DNA from 3 places in the Bhargavaea ullalensis genome. Region 1 is predicted to be linked to each of the others. Evidence: riboswitches for the same ligand, from Rfam matches in the RefSeq annotation. Region 1 holds a riboswitch; each other region holds the start of a gene.
The links. Region 1 has a riboswitch for thiamine pyrophosphate ahead of tenA (thiaminase II). Riboswitches for the same ligand answer to the same signal wherever they lie in the genome.
Positions count from the first base shown of each region.

Region 1 (5,724 bases):
CCAGCTCCTCATGGCGGTTTTCGGACGTGATCATGGCGAGCAGTTCCTCGAGTGTCGGTTCGGTCTCGATCGGCTTTACAAGCAGTGCCTGATTGGATTCGATAGTCAAAGTGACCTCCGTCCCTTCTGTCAGATTGATCTGTTGTGCAAGAGCGGCAGGGATCCGCAGTCCTAAACTGTTCCCCCACTTCTGTATCTTCACAACAATCCCTCCTTGCGGTAACGTTATTGTAACACATATTCCGTGTCCATGTATAGCCTTTGTATATACATTTTGACGGAATTTCGGGAGGGAGCCTTTTTGGTGTCCAAAAAGGGCAGAAAAGAGAAGATCCGGCCGGGACCGCGGAAACTCAGTTTTCGGGATTTCGGCCTTATTTTCGATTGCGGCGTCTACGATGGGACGTCTTTCTTCGGCTTTCTCGGCCAGATGAAATACGACAGCGAAATGGCGAGATCGAGGGCAGCCACGAGCGTCCACACTTTCAGGATCTGCTCCAGTGCCTCCGTCCGGCCGGGATTTCCGACGAGAGCGATCATTGCTGCGAGGTAGCCGCCGCCGAGAATCCAGGCTGCCGCGTGGAGCAGGCTTCCTTTCAGGGATTCCCGGGCATGCGCAAACCCATGCATCTTAGCCGGCTTCGGCCCTTTTTTCAAAATGTAGTACCGGAAGCGTTCATCCGCCCAGCGGATCATCCGCCGTCCATAGGCGAGCGAGACGCCGAGGTAGATTGCGGCGATGCCGTGTGCCTGTGAGGCGGTTGCGCCGTTCATCAGGTCATGGGTCGTGGCGATGAGCAGGATGAGGTCGAGGACGGGCGTCATGGCGAGCAGCCAGAAGCCCGCGCGTTTTTTCCCGAGTATGTATCTCACGGCGAGTCCGGAGACGATGAACACCCAGAACCCGATTTCCACGGCGACGATCAGCCAGGCGATGGCGGTCAACAGCATCCACTCCTTTTATTAAATTCTAGCAAATCAATCAATGGTTGCAATTATTCCCCCTCATGATATGATGTAGGCGTCAATTGAATACGAACCGCCACTGGGGGAGCCTGAAGAACGGCTGAGACGTGCATGTGCTGCGCGGACCCTTCGAACCTGATCCGGATCATACCGGCGTAGGGAAGTGGGCCGATCCGCTTTGACCCCATGTATATCCAGGCCGCTTCCTGACGTTTTGATCAGGGAGCGGCTTTTTCGTGTTCGCCAACCATTGAAAGGGAGTGCACGAGATGAGTTTTTGCAAGAGTGTGAGACAGGAATGCGACGCAATCTGGGAGGACAGCTTCAACCATCCGTTCGTCCGGGCGCTGGCGGACGGAACGCTTGATGAAAAGGTGTTCCGCTTTTACGTGCTGCAGGATGCGTACTACTTGAGCCATTTTGCAAAAGTACAGGCCCTCGGTGCGGTGCACGCAAAGGATCTTGTGACGACGCAGCGCTTCGCCAAGCATGCGGAGGAAACCTGTGTTGCCGAAATGTCGCTTCACGAGGAATTTTTCGGGCTGCTCGGCGTGACGCCCGAGGAGCACGCCGCTTTCCGGCCGGCTCCGAACGCTTATAACTACACATCGCACATGTACCGTGCGGCGTTCACCGGCGATCTTGCCGACACCCTCGCGGCGCTGCTGCCGTGCTACTGGCTGTACTGGGAGATCGGCGAGCGCCTGAAAGACGCCAAGCCGGGCCACCCGATCTACGACAAGTGGATCGCGACTTACGGCTCTGAATGGTTCGGCAGCCTGGTCCAAGAACAGATCGGCCGCATGGACCGTCTTGCCGAAGGCCTGCCCGAGGAACGGATCCAAGAACTCGCGGAGCACTTCCGCAAAAGCAGCCTCTATGAACTGAAGTTCTGGGAGATGGCCTGGACGCTTGAAACCTGGACGGCGGAAGAACGGGAGGCGGTCCGATGAGCAGCGGATCCTTCACGGACCGGGTGCGCGCACAGCGCCCGCTCGTCCACTGCATCACGAACATCGTCGTCGCCAACTTCCAGGCGAACGGACTTCTGGCACTCGGAGCCTCTCCGGTCATGGCCGACTCGCCGGAGGAAGTCGGGGAAATGGCAAGGGCCGCCTCCTGCACCGTCCTGAACATCGGAACGCTTCATTCGGACAGCCTGCACTCGATGGAACTCGCCGGAAAAGCAGCGGCCGGCGCAGGCCGTCCGGTCGTCCTCGACCCGGTCGGCGCGGGTGCGACCTCTTTCCGGAGGGAAGCCGTGCGGCGGATCCTCGGAAACCTTGATGTGACGCTCATCCGCTGCAACGCCGGCGAACTTGCGGCGATTGCGGCGGAAGACTGGCAGGCGTCCGGCGTCGACGCGGGAAGCGGGAAGATGGATGTCCGTGCCGTTGCGGAGAGGACGGCACGCGAGCATGGCTGCCTCGTCGCGGTCACCGGAAAAGTGGATTACGTCACGGACGGCATGAAGACGTTCCGGATCGAAGGCGGCCATGAACTGCTGTCGCGCGTGACGGGGACGGGGTGCCTCCTGAGCGCGGTGTGCGGCGCGTTTATCGCCGCGGCCGGAGACTCGAAGCTTGAGGCAGTGGCGGAGGCCCTCAAATTTTACAAAACGGCCGGGGAGCTTGCAGCGGCCGGTGTGCAGGGTCCGGGCACCTTCGGGACTGCATTCATCGACCAGCTGTATTTGCTGGAAGGCGTGGAGGCAGCTGCGGTAGCCGAAACAAGGGAGGTGCGGGCATGACGCATGTGGCCATGACGATTGCCGGATCGGATTCCGGCGGCGGGGCCGGAATCCAGGCAGACTTGAAGACGTTCCAGGAACTCGGCGTGTTCGGCACGTCCGCAATTACAGCGGTCACCGCACAGAATACGCTCGGCGTCCACGGCGTGTGGCCGCTCGGAGGGGAAGCCGTGACGGCGCAGACGGACGCGGTGTTCGGAGACTTCGAAGTATCCGCCGTGAAAACCGGCATGCTGTTTTCAGCAGAGATCATCCGCGCGGTTGCCCGGTCACTTGAGGAGGCGGACCGGCCGGCGCTCGTCGTGGATCCGGTCATGATCGCAAAGGGCGGTGCGAACCTCTTGCAGCAGGAGGCGGTGGACGCGCTCGCCAAGGAACTGATCCCGCTGGCGGCGGTCATCACTCCGAACATCCCGGAAGCGGAAGTCCTCACCGGCATGGACATCCGGAGCGAGTCCGACATGGAAAAGGCCGGCCGCAGCCTGCTCGGGATGGGTGCGCGGGCGGTCATTGTCAAGGGCGGACACCGCACGGATGAGCGCCGGGCATCCGACCTGTACATGGACCGTGACGGCAGCCGGATGGTCCTCTCGAGTGAGCGGATCCACACGAAGGACACACACGGGACGGGCTGCACGTTTTCCGCCGCACTGACCGCATTCCTCGCGGCCGGGCAAACATTGCCGGACGCCGCGGAAGGAGCAAAGCGGTTCATCCAGGCGGCGATCTCCGACGGGCTCGGCATCGGATCGGGCCACGGGCCGACAAACCACTGGGCCTACCACCGGATCGGCGGCATGTCGGCGAAAGGGGCGATCACCGTTGAATCGTGAACAACTGGCGGTTTATTTTATCATGGGAAGCGGCAATACGGCGGGCCGCGACCCGCTCGCCGTGCTCGGATCGGCGCTTCGCGGCGGCGTGACCTGCTTTCAGCTCCGCGAAAAAGGGCCGGGCGCGCTGAAAGGGGAGCCTCTTGCGGACTTTGCCGCCGGCTGCCGGGATCTTTGCCGGCAGTACGGGGTCCCGTTCATCGTCAATGATGACCTGGAACTGGCGGTTGCGACCGGCGCCGACGGACTGCACATCGGCCAGGAAGACGGAAATGCGGCAGAGATCCGCCGCCGGATCGGCAACCGGATGATCCTTGGCGTCTCGGCCCACGACGTAAACGAAGCGGCCGCCGCCCGTTCCGCCGGCGCAGATTACCTCGGCATGGGGCCAGTCTACGGGACGCGGTCCAAACCAGATGCCCGGGCCGCCTCCGGCACTGAACTTATCACCAGCGCAAAGTCCGCTTACCCGGACCTTCCGATTGTCGGCATCGGAGGCATTCGGGAAGACAACGCGGCGCCCGTCATTGAAGCCGGTGCATCCGGGGTCTCGGTGATCAGTGCGATTGCGCATGCGGGCGATCCGGAACGGGCCGCGCGGGAACTCCGCCAGGCGGTCCGGGAAGCACTTGAGCCAGGAAAGGTTTCGAAATGAACGGCAAGACGAAAAAGCTCATGCTCATGGCGATGTTCACGGCAATCGCGGTCGCCGGCTCGGTGTTCGTTTCGTTTCCGGCCGGTGTCGCGCGGGCCTTCCCCGTCCAGCACGCCGTGAACGTGATCGCCGCCGTTATGCTCGGACCGGCCCCTGCAGTCGGGATCGCCTTTCTCACGGCACTTGTCCGGATTTTGACCGGAACCGGCTCGCTGCTCGCCTTCCCGGGCGGCATGATCGGCGCCCTGCTGGCCGGACTGTTTTTCCGGAAAACCGGACGCGTCTGGACGGCCGCCGCAGGAGAGATGGCAGGCACGGGCATCATCGCGTCGCTCGTCGCCGCCCCGTATGCGAACATCCTGATGGGCGCCTCGGCGGGTGCGCTGTTCTTCCTGCCGGCATTTCTCGTCTCCAGCGTGAGCGGCGCCCTCATCGGCTTTGTGCTCGTGCACCGGCTGGAAGGTGCGGCTTCGAGGCTGCTGACGCACTGAACCTTAAAAAAGGACCTTTTCCTTCTCAATGAGGGAAAGGGTCCTTTGCATTTTGTGCATGTCTCTGCAGCAAAGGATTGATCCATTTCCCCGCATACGGAGCAAAGAAGTTCAGGAGAAGTCCTCCAAAGCAGACTGTCAGGACGGTACCGATTCCGATTGGCCCCCCGGCGGCCAATGCAAACGCAAGGAACAGTGCGTAAATCAACGTTCTGGCCATGAACAGATTTGGGCGGACCATCTTGCGGATGATGAGCGTCAAGCGGTCAACGGGGACCGGCGCAAAGTTTGTATGCAGATAAACCGCGTTGCCGAACCCGATGAACAGCATGCCGAAGAAAAAGCCGAGAAACGGGAGTGCCCCGTTCACCGGCAAATGGAATCCGTTGAGAAGAAACAGCCAAAGGTCGATTCCGGCACCGGTGATCAAGGCGGTCACAAGGCCGAGGAGCTCCGGACGCTGCCGGGACAACAGGGAATTCGTGCCGATCAGGGCGAGCGCAATGAGGATTTCCCAGCTGCCGACCGTGAGGCCCACATTCCTCGACAGTCCGACGAGCATGGCATCAAACGGAGAAGTTCCGAAATCCGAACGGATGGTGAGCGAGATGCCGAATGTCAGGATGAAAATACCGGACGCGTAAAACAAATACCTCATGCCGGTCGCTCCCTTCTGATGTTATTGTTGCAAGTGCAACAAAGAAGCGCTAAATTGAATATAAGACGCTTTGGTTGCAAATGCAACATAAATTGAAAGGAGACGGCTCATGAATGATATTCTCCGTGAAATCGGAATGATCGCCAGGGCACTTGATTCCATCAGCAACATTGAGTTCAAGGAAATTGACCTGACGAAGGGCCAGTATTTATATGTGGTCCGGATTTGTGAAAACCCGGGGATCATCCAGGAGAAGCTCGCCGAAATGATCAAAGTGGACCGGACGACTGCGGCGCGCGCAGTGAAGAAGCTGGAGTCAAACGGGTTTATTGAAAAGCGGGAGGATGGGCAAAACCGGAAAATCAAACGGC
Region 1 covers NZ_JBHLWY010000043.1:96,089-101,812, forward strand. The annotation lists gene ACFFIY_RS12480 (AbrB/MazE/SpoVT family DNA-binding domain-containing protein) at 1-202, opposite strand, end outside; gene ACFFIY_RS12485 (hypothetical protein) at 394-945, opposite strand; TPP riboswitch at 1,038-1,145, shown strand; gene tenA (thiaminase II) at 1,236-1,919, shown strand; gene thiM (hydroxyethylthiazole kinase) at 1,916-2,716, shown strand; gene thiD (bifunctional hydroxymethylpyrimidine kinase/phosphomethylpyrimidine kinase) at 2,713-3,549, shown strand; gene thiE (thiamine phosphate synthase) at 3,572-4,204, shown strand; gene thiW (energy coupling factor transporter S component ThiW) at 4,201-4,695, shown strand; gene ACFFIY_RS12515 (YczE/YyaS/YitT family protein) at 4,721-5,353, opposite strand; gene ACFFIY_RS12520 (MarR family winged helix-turn-helix transcriptional regulator) at 5,463-5,724, shown strand, end outside.

Region 2 (5,724 bases), on a different contig from region 1:
CGGAGCCGGAAAACAGCGGGCCGAGCGTGTTCGTGGAAGATCCGCATGAATCGGGCACGGAAGATCCGTACGATCCGAACCCGGACGATCTGGAGCCGGGGGATTATGAAAAGGAAATCAAGTAAGCAGGCCGGCCCGGTTGCCGGTCTTTTTGCGTTCTTCTCTTTTAGAATTCCTTCTATAAGGGAAGGAGGTATGTAAATGGGACAGTTAATGGAGGAGGAAGGCTGATGACGAGACTGAGGAAAGTGGATTTCTTTCACGGGGCGCTGGCGAACGTTTTATTGAACAAAGGATTCGAGCTGGCGGGACTGGCGGATCATCCGGAGGGGGTGTACCGGGTGCGGCGCGACGGCGAAGAGTTTACAGTGTACTCGAAGTACTTGTCCGCGCCGTCGTCCAAGCGGAAGGAAAAGTCCATCCTCTGGTCGTTTTCATTCCGGCCGGAGGAAGTGGAGCGGATCCGCGGACTGAACAATGAATACGGCGACTGCCACGTCGCGATCATCGGGTCGTACGGCAACCGGCCGGGCGGCGAGCTGGTCGTGCTCGACATGGAGGAATTAAATCGGTGCATCGGCGGGCTCGACCTCGGCGACCGGCGCTGGATCGTCGTCTGGCGGAGAAAACATTACCGGACCCGCGTGTACGGCAATGCGCTCGCCCGGACTGAGGCGTTTATCCCGAAGATGCAGGTGATGGGCGTCGACGTGGATGTCGAGGAAGAAGCAGAAGACGAAGAGGTGCTGTAAGGCGGAAGAAAACGTCCGGAAAGAGAGCCTTTCCGGACGTTTTTCTTTGCATAGATTTGATAGCGACTCACTCGCGGCGGATAGCGACTCACTCGCTCACCGAAGGGATCTGGTTCAGTGTCGCTTTTTTCTTCCACTGATGGAGTTTGCACTATCGGATATACAGGGGGGCGAGTGGAATCATAGGCGCTTCGAGTGAGCGCGTTGAGCGCGCGAGTGGAATCATATCAGGCTTGAGTGAGCGCGTAGATGTTGGAAATCCGTGAGATGGGCGGAAAAGCGTCCCTTGAAGACTTTCGTCGGCACTTGGGACAGATTGGGTCTCACTCGAAGACCCTAGCGACTTACTCGCGCCACATTGCGTCTCACTCGGGACCTTTAGCGACTCACTCGCGGCCCTTAGCGACTCACTCGGGACCGAAAGCGTCTCACTCGCCCCAAATGCGACTCCTTCACTCACTTACCCAAGCCATACCCCCGCTACGCAACTCCCCACCAACAGGACCAAAAACATCCCGCCGAGCGCAAAGTCGCGCGCACCGATCTTCACCGGCTGGTAAAATTCACTCCGCGGTTCTCCGGTAAATCCTTTTGCTTCCATGGCGAAGGCGGCGCGTTCGGCTTTGCGGACGGCGCCGGCGAGCATCGGGATCAGTAATCGGCGCATGCCGAGGGCGCGCTGCCACCAGTGTTTGCCTTCGTCGACTCCGCGGAGGCGCTGGGCCTGGCGGATCTGGACAAGTTCATCTTTCAGGACAGGCAGGAACTGGTAGCTGACCATCGTTCCGTAGGCGAGCTTCGGCGGGACGCGGAGCTGCTGCATGAGGCTCATGATGAAGGTGACCGGGTCGGTCGTGAGGGCGAACAGCAGCGACAGACCGGAGAAGGCGAGCACCCGGAACGCGAGCGACCAGGCGCGTGCCCATTGTTCGTCGGTCACTTCGATGCCGAGGAACGAGCCGATCACTTCTCCGCCAGTGTCCGCGCCGAAGACGAGCGTGGTCCAGAGGTAGCCGGCGGCGCCGAGCCCCATCGGCAGCATCATGAGGCCCCAGACTTTCCAGTTCACCCGGCTCATGAGCACTTGCACGACGAGCAGGCCGACCCAGAACAAGAGCGGCGTCCACGGGTTAAAGAAAAACGCCATCGTCAGCATCGAGACGATCACGGCCAAAAACTTCACCGACGGGTTCATGTCATGCAAAAGCCGGCTCATGCGCATTCGCTCCTTTCGGCGGGATCAGGTGATGGGCGGCGAGCAGACCGGGATCCGCCCAGACGTCAGCCGCACGGAACTTGCCCGTGAGTGCGCCGTCTTTCATCAACATCACCGAATCGGCGATTGCGGCGGCGAATTCCATATCGTGGGTAATGATGAGGAACGATACCCCTTCCCGCCGGCGCTCGTCGATCAGCTCATACAGCTCAAGCAGCGCGGCGGCGTCCTGGCCGGATGTCGGCTCGTCCATGACGATGACCGGCCGGTTGTCTGCGAGCATCGCCCCGATCGCCGCTCGCCGCTTTTGTCCGTGGGAGACGGAAAACGGGTGGGCGTCCGCAATCTCCTCAAGCCGGAGCCGTTCCATCAAGCCGTCCACTTCCTCCCCAGAAGCTATCCCCGAAAACGCCAGCTCTTCCCGGACCGAAGCGGTCAGGAAAAGGAATTCCGGTGACTGGGGCACGTAGCCGATGCCCGAGGCTGCATTGACCCGCCCGCCGGATTTCTTGTAAATGCCGCAGAGCGCCTTCGCAAGCGACGATTTCCCGCTGCCGTTCGGACCGGCGATGACGGCGATTTCGGATTCGTTCAATTGGAATGAAAGCTTGGACAGGATCTCCTGTCCGCGGATCGAAACAGATAACTCCTCGACACGAAGTGAAGCCTCTTCGCCAATTGCTGCCGGCCGCTCGGGAAAACGCATAGGCGGCCCGGGCAGAAACGGCCCGCACCCGGTCAGCCGCCCTTCAGGTCCGAGGCGGATCTCCCGGTCAAAAAATCCGTCCCACAAGTCGAGGCGGTGCTCGACGGCGACGACCGTGAGACCGGTTTTCTTCTGGAGCCCATCGAGCCAGCGGACAAGTTCGCGCGCGGTGTGCGGATCGAGATGGGCGAGCGGCTCGTCCAGCAGAAGCACTTCGGGCTGCATGACGAGGGCGCAGGCGGCGGCGACACGCTGTTTTTGTCCGCCCGACAGATTCTGGATGACCGCACCGCGCAGCTCTTCAAGCCCGGTGAGTGCCAGCACTTCCACGATCCGGCGTTTCATTTCCTCGCGCGGCACCCGCAGGTTTTCGAGCGTGAATGCGAGCTCCTGCTCGACGGTCGGCATGCAAAACTGGGCATCGGGGTCCTGGAAGACGGTCGCGACGAACCGGTTGATCTCGCCGGGCTTCCACACCTCGGACAACCGGCCGAACAGCCGGACCGTCCCTCCGACGATGCCGTCACAGTTCGCCGGATACAGCCGGTTCAGCAAATAAAGCAGCGTGCTTTTGCCGCAACCGCTCGGACCGGACAACACGACGCGCTCACCCCGCCTGATCTCAAATGAAATTCCGTTCAGCACCGCCCGGTCGTCCTCGGGGAACCGGAAAGACACCTCTTCCAGCCGGAACACCGCCTCAGGCACGGGCCTCCCCCTTGCCTGCACGAGAAATCGCATAGCCGCGGAGCGCACCGGTCGCGAGCAGTCCGTCCGCGAGGTATTTGCCGCCGACGCCGGCGATGAGGATTCCGCTCATCACGCGGAGCGCGAGCATGATCATCACAAATTTCGGATCAAGCGCCGCGTAGCCCGAGACGAAATAGCCGTACGCAAAGCTGAACAAGGCAGAGCCGGCGCCCGCGAGCATCATGACCGGCAGATTGAACCGCTTGTACCCGGTGACGGCGAACGCCGCCTCCGCCCCGAGACCCTGCACCATGCCCGATAGAATGAGGCGGGGGCCGGCGCCGTTGCCGAGCAGCACTTCGATGATCGCCGCCAAGGTTTCCGGCAAGAAGGCGGCACCGGGCTTGCGGATGATCGACATGCACAAGATCGACACGATAAACCAGATGCCGAAGATCCATTCGTAGGCGAGCGGTCCGATGACGCCTGCCCAGAGGTTGCCGAAGTGGACGAACACGAGATAGATGATGCCGAAGACGACGCCGAACAGCGACATGAGGACGATTTCTTTCAGCTTCCAAGATTTCATCGTCATCGGCCGGCTCCTCCGTGGGACGGGGAATTGATGCTCATCGAGACGGTCATGACGAGATGGCGGTGCTCGTCGGAGCGGGCGTTCGAAAATGCCTCCTCGTAGAAATCAAAAACGTCGTGGATGTCCCCGTGGATGCCGCTCGCGTAATGCATCGATTCGTTGAAAACGCCGGACGCCTTCGCCCGGTCGACTTCCCGGTAGATGACCTCCATGTAGCCGGGGTTGTTCATCGGATAAAGCGCGAACTGGGATGATACATATTGCTTTGTCCGATCCGTATTGAGCAGTTCATCCGGCTTATCCAAGAACACATCGCCCGCTGAGTCGCCCGGGCAACCGGCGGAAAACGTCCCGTTCAGTGCGACATGAACGCCGGTTTTCGCTGCGTGGAGCGCAATGGCTTTGGCGACATTGAACACATGCGCCTGTTTTCCGCGGATGACTGTGGAGACGTCATCGGTGTGCATCCAGACGGCCGATGTGTCGGTTTCATTGATCGCCTCCGTGATGACGTCGGCGAACCGGTCGGTCATCGGGTGGAGCGAGAACCGGAACCCGACGATCGGGCTTGTTCCGCATTGCAGTTGATCCATGTTGAATTCCCCCTTGAAAGTAAACACAAAAAAGCCGCACCCGTGAAGATGCAGCCGGAATTCCATAATGGCCATGCGAAAACAGGGCAGGCGCGATGAAATCCGCCGCACTTCCTCACGCAGGTATTAACCTGATCGAGTCCAAAGGGATCGGAGCGTTCGCTCTCATCTCAGCCCGTGACGGGCACCCCCAGCGCAGTGACGGTATGCAGTTTTTCGTGCCGCGGGTCTGCCCGCTGCCCCAAGTGTAGGCGATTGGACGGAGGATGGCAAGCGGATCCGGCAAATCGGGTATAGGAAGGGAAGAGCGGCAAGACGGACAGACGGAGGGATCGGCATCATGACGGAGAAATTTGACTTGAAGAAGTTTGCGGCGCTGCTGGCCGACCATTCGATCGAAGACGCCATCGACTATAAAAATGAATGCATCCCCGCCAGGCTGTACAAGTTCTTTCCCTTGTACGACGAGCGGCGGGTGGACTGGCAGACGGAAAACGAGCTCCGGCTCGCCTCGATCCGCAACGCTGAAATCTGGGCGAGCGCGGCGGAATTCCTGAATGATCCGTTTGAGTTCAAGGCCGTGCTGCTGGATGAATCGGAATTCGAGAATGTGCGGGAAGCGGAAATGATGGAGCGGCTGCTCGACCGGATCCGGCGGGTGTTTTTGTCGGCGAGCTTCACGGCGAACCTTGAGAACTTCCCGATGTGGGCCCACTACACGAACAACTACCAGGGATTTTGTGCGGAATATGAAGTGACCGACGGCGACCGGCTGTTTCCGGTGATCTACGCACACGACCGGCGGAACGCGGCGGTGTTGCTGAAGAAGATGGTGCATGAACTGCATCTGTTGTTCAAAGGGGAACTAAAGCCGCAGGAAGTGTCCGCGGTGGAGCCGGTACTTTTGTATTTAACACATTTCGTGAAGCACGACTCGTGGGATTACGAAGAGGAATACCGGATCGTCCCGCCGAACCGCGAGCGCACAAGCGGCAAACTGCTGGAAAACGGGGAAGCGGGCCTGCGGCTGAGCGGTCTGTACCTCGGAAACCGGTGCCGGGAATCCGACAAATTGGCGCTCTTTGACATCGCCCGTGAGCAGAACTTGCCGATCCGGGAGATCGACATCGACGACAGCAGCACGAAATTCAAGCTCACTTTCCGGCATTTCC
Region 2 covers NZ_JBHLWY010000036.1:25,047-30,770, reverse strand. The annotation lists gene ACFFIY_RS08495 (hypothetical protein) at 1-125, shown strand, start outside; gene ACFFIY_RS08490 (hypothetical protein) at 231-752, shown strand; gene ACFFIY_RS08485 (energy-coupling factor transporter transmembrane component T family protein) at 1,213-1,968, opposite strand; gene ACFFIY_RS08480 (ABC transporter ATP-binding protein) at 1,949-3,382, opposite strand; gene ACFFIY_RS08475 (ECF transporter S component) at 3,375-3,953, opposite strand; gene ACFFIY_RS08470 (YkoF family thiamine/hydroxymethylpyrimidine-binding protein) at 3,956-4,552, opposite strand; TPP riboswitch at 4,648-4,754, opposite strand; gene ACFFIY_RS08465 (DUF2971 domain-containing protein) at 4,893-5,724, shown strand, end outside.
Region 2: another riboswitch for thiamine pyrophosphate. It lies ahead of ACFFIY_RS08470 (YkoF family thiamine/hydroxymethylpyrimidine-binding protein); the one in region 1 lies ahead of tenA (thiaminase II).

Region 3 (5,724 bases), on a different contig from region 1:
GAATGGCAGCCGCTTGATGCCGTAGAGCGAGATGTGGCCGATCAGGCGGTTGTTGTCCGCCCGGAAAATGCCGAAGCTGTATTCCCGCTTCTCCCTCAGCTGCTGGAGGGATTCGCGGATCTTTTCGCGCTGGACGGACACCGTATAGTAAGAGCTGTCGTGCCGCGGCTCATAGACCGACCAATAGGACTTATTGCGCGAAACGATGTTGGTCATGGCGAGGGCGTCGTCTTCGGTCAGGACGCGAAGCACGACCTTCTCGCCTTTCAGCATAATCACAGCCGGATCACCCTTCTTGTGAAGTGAGCTCGAGGAATTCATCGACGTCCCGGATGCAGAGCCGGACGCCTTTTTCCCAGAATTCCTGCTTTGTGATGTCTTCGCCGAGGTGCTTCTCGGCCAACTCTTCGACCGGCATGACCGCCGTGTCCCGCAGGAGCGCCATATACTTCTCTTCGAACGCCTCGCCTTCTTCCAGCGCCTTTGCGTAGATGCTCAGCGAGAACAGGTAGCCGAATGTGTACGGGAAGTTATAGAACGGAACGTCCGTGATGTAGAAGTGGAGCTTCGACGCCCAGAAGTGCGGATGGGCTTCGCCGAGTGCACCATCATAGGCCTCACGCTGCGCTTCTTCCATCAGTTCATTCAGCCGTTCGGATGAGACGATGCCTGATTTGCGTTCTTCGTAGAAGCGTGTCTCAAACAGGAAGCGTGCATGGATGTTCATGAAGAAAGCCACACTGCGCTGGATTTTGTCTTCCAGGAGGGCGAGTTTCTCTTCTTCGCTCTTTGCTTCCTTCACCGCAGCGTCGGCCACGATCATCTCCGCGAAAGTGGACGCCGTCTCGGCGACGTTCATCGCGTAGCCGCGGTTGAGTGAATGGACCGGACGCAGTGCGTATGAGTGGAACGCATGGCCGAGCTCGTGGGCAAGCGTGGCGACGTTCGACATTGAACCGCTGTACGTCATGAAGATCCGCGATTCCTCGGACAGCGGCATGCCGGTGCAGAAACCGCCCGGGCGCTTGTTCGGACGGTCTTCCGCCTCCACCCAGCCGTCTTCGAGCGCCGTGCGGGCGAACGACTGGAGCTCCGGACCGAATTTGCCGAAATGATCAAGGATGAACTCGGCGCCTTCCTGGTAGCCGATCGTCGCCGTCGATTCCGTCACCGGGGCATCGATGTCGTACCAGTCAGGCTTTTCCTTGCCGAGCAGCTGCGCTTTGCGCTCCAGATAACGGGCGAACGGCGCCTTGTTCGCCGAAATGGCGCCCCACATCGCATCGAGCGTCTCTTCCTTCATGCGGTTATATTCAAGCGGCTCGCGGAGCACATTTTCCCAGCCGCGCTTTTCATACACGGCCAGGCGGAACCCGGCGATCGAGTTCAGCGTCTTTGCGAAGAACTCCTCCTTCTCCTCCCACGCATCCTCCAGCTTCTCAAACGCCTCCTTGCGCACGGCGGCGTCCGGATTCGAACTGAGGTTATTCGCCTGGCCGACCGACAGCTCGCGCTCCTCGCCGTCCACCGTCACACTCACCAGGATATCGCCGACGAGCTGATCGTACAGATCGCCCCATCCGTGATACCCGTCCACGGAAAGCGCCGTGATGAGCGCCTCTTCCGCTTCCGGAAGCCGCGCGGCAGACTTTTTCCGCCATTCCCCGAGGATGAACGCGAACGCCTTCAGGTCGTCCTGTTCCAGCAGCTCATCCCACACAGCCTGATCCGACTTGGCCAGCTTCTGCTGGAGAGACATGAACGCCGTCTGGAACTTCGCCCCGAGCGACGTCATCTCCCCCTGCAGCAACAAGGCCTGCTTGTCGGTCGTATCCTGCGCGGCATAGCACCCGATGACCGCCCCGGCTTCACGGAGATGATTCATCACGTCTTTCGTCTGTTCAAGAAGTTCCGCGACCCGGCCGGCGTCCGCAGCTTTTTCCGGCGCCGAAAAACCGCCGACTGCGTCTGCATACGACTGGACGAGCGCTGCTCCTTCGTCGAGATGCTGCCTGAGTTCCGAAGATCCGCTGCCGCCCTTGAAGAATGTTTCCAGGTCCCATGTTTCCGGATATGTCTTGGTTGTCATCAAAATTCCCCCTGCCCGTTTGCCAATTTTCACAAAAATGAAATCCTCTCTATTATAACACGCTTTTTCGGCTGGCGAAACGTTCCAACTGGCAATAAGCTGTCACACTTTCCGGCGTACGGGACGTCGAACGCATGTATACTATTCTAAGTAGGAGGTGAAGATGATTGATCCGACAACTGTTCATGGGAATCGCGCTGCTTGCCGCAGCCGGATTCCAGGCGGCGGGCTACTTCATGCCGGCCGGCGGCCATCCGGCGGACGAGATTGCCGGACGGCTTCCGGTCATTTTCATGCCGGCCCGGTTCTCGGCGGTCCTCCTGCTGGCCGTCTATCCGCTTCTCGCCCTCTGGGTGCTCCGCTTCCGTAAAGGCGGCGAAGAAGCCGGCCTGCTGAATCTGCGGGCCGGATTATTCATCGGCACTTGCCTGGCGCAGGTTGCCAAGCTTGTTGCCTGGCAGGACGGTCACTTTTCCGCCGCCATTCTGGCCGGACTGCTGCAGGTCCTTCTGCTCGCGGTCCTGTATTTCAGCTATCCGCGCCGCCTCAACTCGCCGGCCGGCCGGATCCCTGTTTCCGCCCTGTTTTCATGGAGCCTGTTCTGCCTGCTCGCCATCGTTCACTATACACTGGAGTTCCATGACTGGAACGGCTTTGGCCTGAGCGATCCGCTCTGGGCGATCCTTACGAATACGTTCGCCGCGGCAGTGGCACTCCACTTTCTCCATCATTACGGGGACCGGACATTTGCACTCGTCTTCGCCTGGAACGCGGCGATGGTCGCCTTCCACAATCTGCTGGACGAACCGTTTGTCACGGCGGCCTCGCTGTTTCTTGCAGGAACGGCGGTCGTCTGGACGTTCCTTGACATGCGAAAACCGGTCCAGCGACTGGAAACAGCCGAAAACGAATAAACCCATACATTCAAAACGGCCCTCGGGAATTCCTCCCGGGGCCGTTTTTCCGTTCATTCAATTTCCAATCAATCGTCCAGTTCCGTGATGAGCTCAGGACCGTCCTTCGTGACGATGATCGTGTGCTCGATCTGGGCGACGAGCGATTTGTCCGGCGTGATGAACGCCCAGCCGTCTCCGCCCTCGATGATGTGCTCCGCCTTTTCCGAAATGAACGGTTCGACCGCGAGCACCATGCCTTCCTTCAGGAGCGTCGTGTCCCAGCGCTCATAATAGTTCAGCACATGTTCCGGCGGCTCGTGAAGAGAACGTCCGACACCGTGGCCGGTCAGGTTTTTGATCACGTGAAGCCCGTGGTCGCGCGCTTCACGCTCGACCGCCTTGCCGATCGCGTTGAGGCGCCCGCCCGGCTTCACTTTCGTCATCGCCCGGTCAAATGCGCTTTTCGCCACGTCGCACAGCTTCTGCTTGCGCTCATCCGGTGCCCCGACGACGAACGAGATGCCCGTATCCGCAAAATATCCGTTCAGGGAGCCGGAGACATCGATATTGATCATGTCCCCTTCCTGGAGAGCATGATTCCCCGGAATCCCGTGCGCGACCACGTGATTCACGCTGATGCACGTATAGCCCGGAAAATCATACTCGCCCATCGGACCGGACACCGCACCCGCTTCATCAAACATGCGGCCGGCAATTTCGTCGAGTTCCTTCGTTGTGACACCCGGCTTCGTCGCCGCCTTCAGCGCCTCGCGGATTTCCGCCATCACACGGCCGGCTTTCCGGAGGGACTCATAATCCTCTGTCGTTTTTGCGATCATCTTTTCAGCACTTCCTTCTATGGTTTCCACCTTCCACTATACCACAGACCGGACTCCGCAAAAAACGCTCAGCTCCTCAGCGCCCGCACTCCCGCCCACACACACCAAAGAAAAGCGAGCCCCTGCGCCCCCGCGAACAAGAACGCCAGCACGAGCTGCATCCCCGCATGCCCGGCCGTCGGCAACTCTCCCGTGAACGGCGCCCGGCGGAATGCATTCGCCGCCGCAACCGTCATGGCAAGAAGGGCCGCGAACGGCACGGCCGGGATGAGCTGGATGAGACACGCCCGCTTCGCATGGCGCCGGACGGACGGCTCGCCCGATGCGAAGAACACGACAAGCGGAAACAAAAGCGGGGCGAAGATGACACTGAAATAGTTGAGTGAAGACAAGAGGCGGGACTGATCCATAAGGCGGCTCCTTTCTTGCGTCCGGTTGTTTTTCTGCCGGTTCGGAAGGCTGTATTAGCGTACGGGAATCCAGTGGAAAGGGTGACCGGCCGGCCCTGCAGAACCTGTCCGGGCTTGAAGTCATCCATCTTATGTACTATACTGAAGGCGTCCATACTGAATATTGAAACCACAAGGGGAGCCGCCGGCGCGGCTGAGAGTGGACGGCAACGGTCCAGACTCTTCGAACCTGTAAGATCATTCTTGCGCAGGGATGTGGATGGAAAAAGATGCCTGAAGGCGTCCGGTTCTGTCCCGGATGTCTTTTTTTGATTGCATCCCCATCTTGCGACTATCACATTAGGGGGATTTTCTCATGCAGCAGCGAAGCCGACTCCAATTTCTGATCGAAGTGGCGATCTTCTCCGCCATCGGAATCGTGCTTGATCAGATTTCAATCAAACTTTGGTTCCAGGGCGGTTCCATCAGCCTGACGATGGTGCCGATCATCCTGATGGCGTTCCGCTGGGGACTCGGTGGCGGCCTGCTCACCGGCCTCATCCTCGGGGTGCTCCAGATGTTCGCCGGCGCCTATATCATTCATCCTGTCCAGGGCTTCCTCGACTATCCGGCCGCCTATACGGTCATCGGGTTCGCGGGCCTGTTCGCCCCGCTCGTCGCCGCTGCGGCGAAAAAGGGAAACAAGACGGCCATGATCTGGGCGATTTCCGCCGGCACGGTGCTCGGCGGGATCCTGCGTTATGTGTGCCATGTGCTGTCGGGTGTCGTGTTCTTCGGCGCCACGGCGCTCGACCTCGGCGAAAACGTCTGGTGGTACTCGATCGTCTACAACGCCGGCTATATGATCCCGTCGATCATCCTCACGGCGGCCGTGAATGCACTCATCTTCACGGCGGCACCGCGCCTGCTCAAACTCAAGCAGCTTAAGCTGCAGTCTGTCCGGTAAGCGGTCCGGTTAAACCTTCCGCCTCTGTTCAGAATGGACCCCCGCCCCCAATCGGCGGGGTTTTTTGTTTGGTGGCGGATTCCACCAAAAAAACCCCCGGATTTCCGGAGGTTTCGGGCAGGATGGCATGGATGCCGGCTGCGTGTTCATATCGGGGATCGTCGGACGGGCGTTCCGCCGCTGCCCGGCGGCCGTCCGATGCGGAGGCTTCCCCGTCCAGGCGTTTCTGCATGTCTTCAAAAGACACCGGGTTCGGCGGCGGGAGCTCCCAGGGCGAAATGCTCATCCGGTACGGCGAGGCGTCGAAGAAGGCGTTCGCCATTTGCCGGTAGCCCTCGATGGACGGATGAACATCCGCCGGATTCGGGATGAAGGCTGCCGCCGTCGCTCCTTCGAACCGGTCAGAAACCGGGACAAAGACTGCACCCGCCGCTTCCGCTTCCTGCTTCAGGATGAGGTTGAGCCGGTCAAGCTGTTCACGCGTTCCCGCCTTCATCTTTTCCTTCACATGCGGATACGGGAAATAGTAACCCATGACATACAC
Region 3 covers NZ_JBHLWY010000041.1:11,891-17,614, reverse strand. The annotation lists gene ACFFIY_RS09915 (GNAT family N-acetyltransferase) at 1-279, opposite strand, end outside; gene ACFFIY_RS09910 (M3 family oligoendopeptidase) at 287-2,089, opposite strand; gene ACFFIY_RS09905 (TspO-related membrane protein) at 2,257-3,003, shown strand; gene map (type I methionyl aminopeptidase) at 3,072-3,824, opposite strand; gene ACFFIY_RS09895 (magnetosome magnetite crystal formation protein family) at 3,893-4,234, opposite strand; TPP riboswitch at 4,399-4,505, shown strand; gene thiT (energy-coupled thiamine transporter ThiT) at 4,590-5,180, shown strand; gene ACFFIY_RS09885 (SGNH/GDSL hydrolase family protein) at 5,209-5,724, opposite strand, start outside.
Region 3: another riboswitch for thiamine pyrophosphate. It lies ahead of thiT (energy-coupled thiamine transporter ThiT); the one in region 1 lies ahead of tenA (thiaminase II).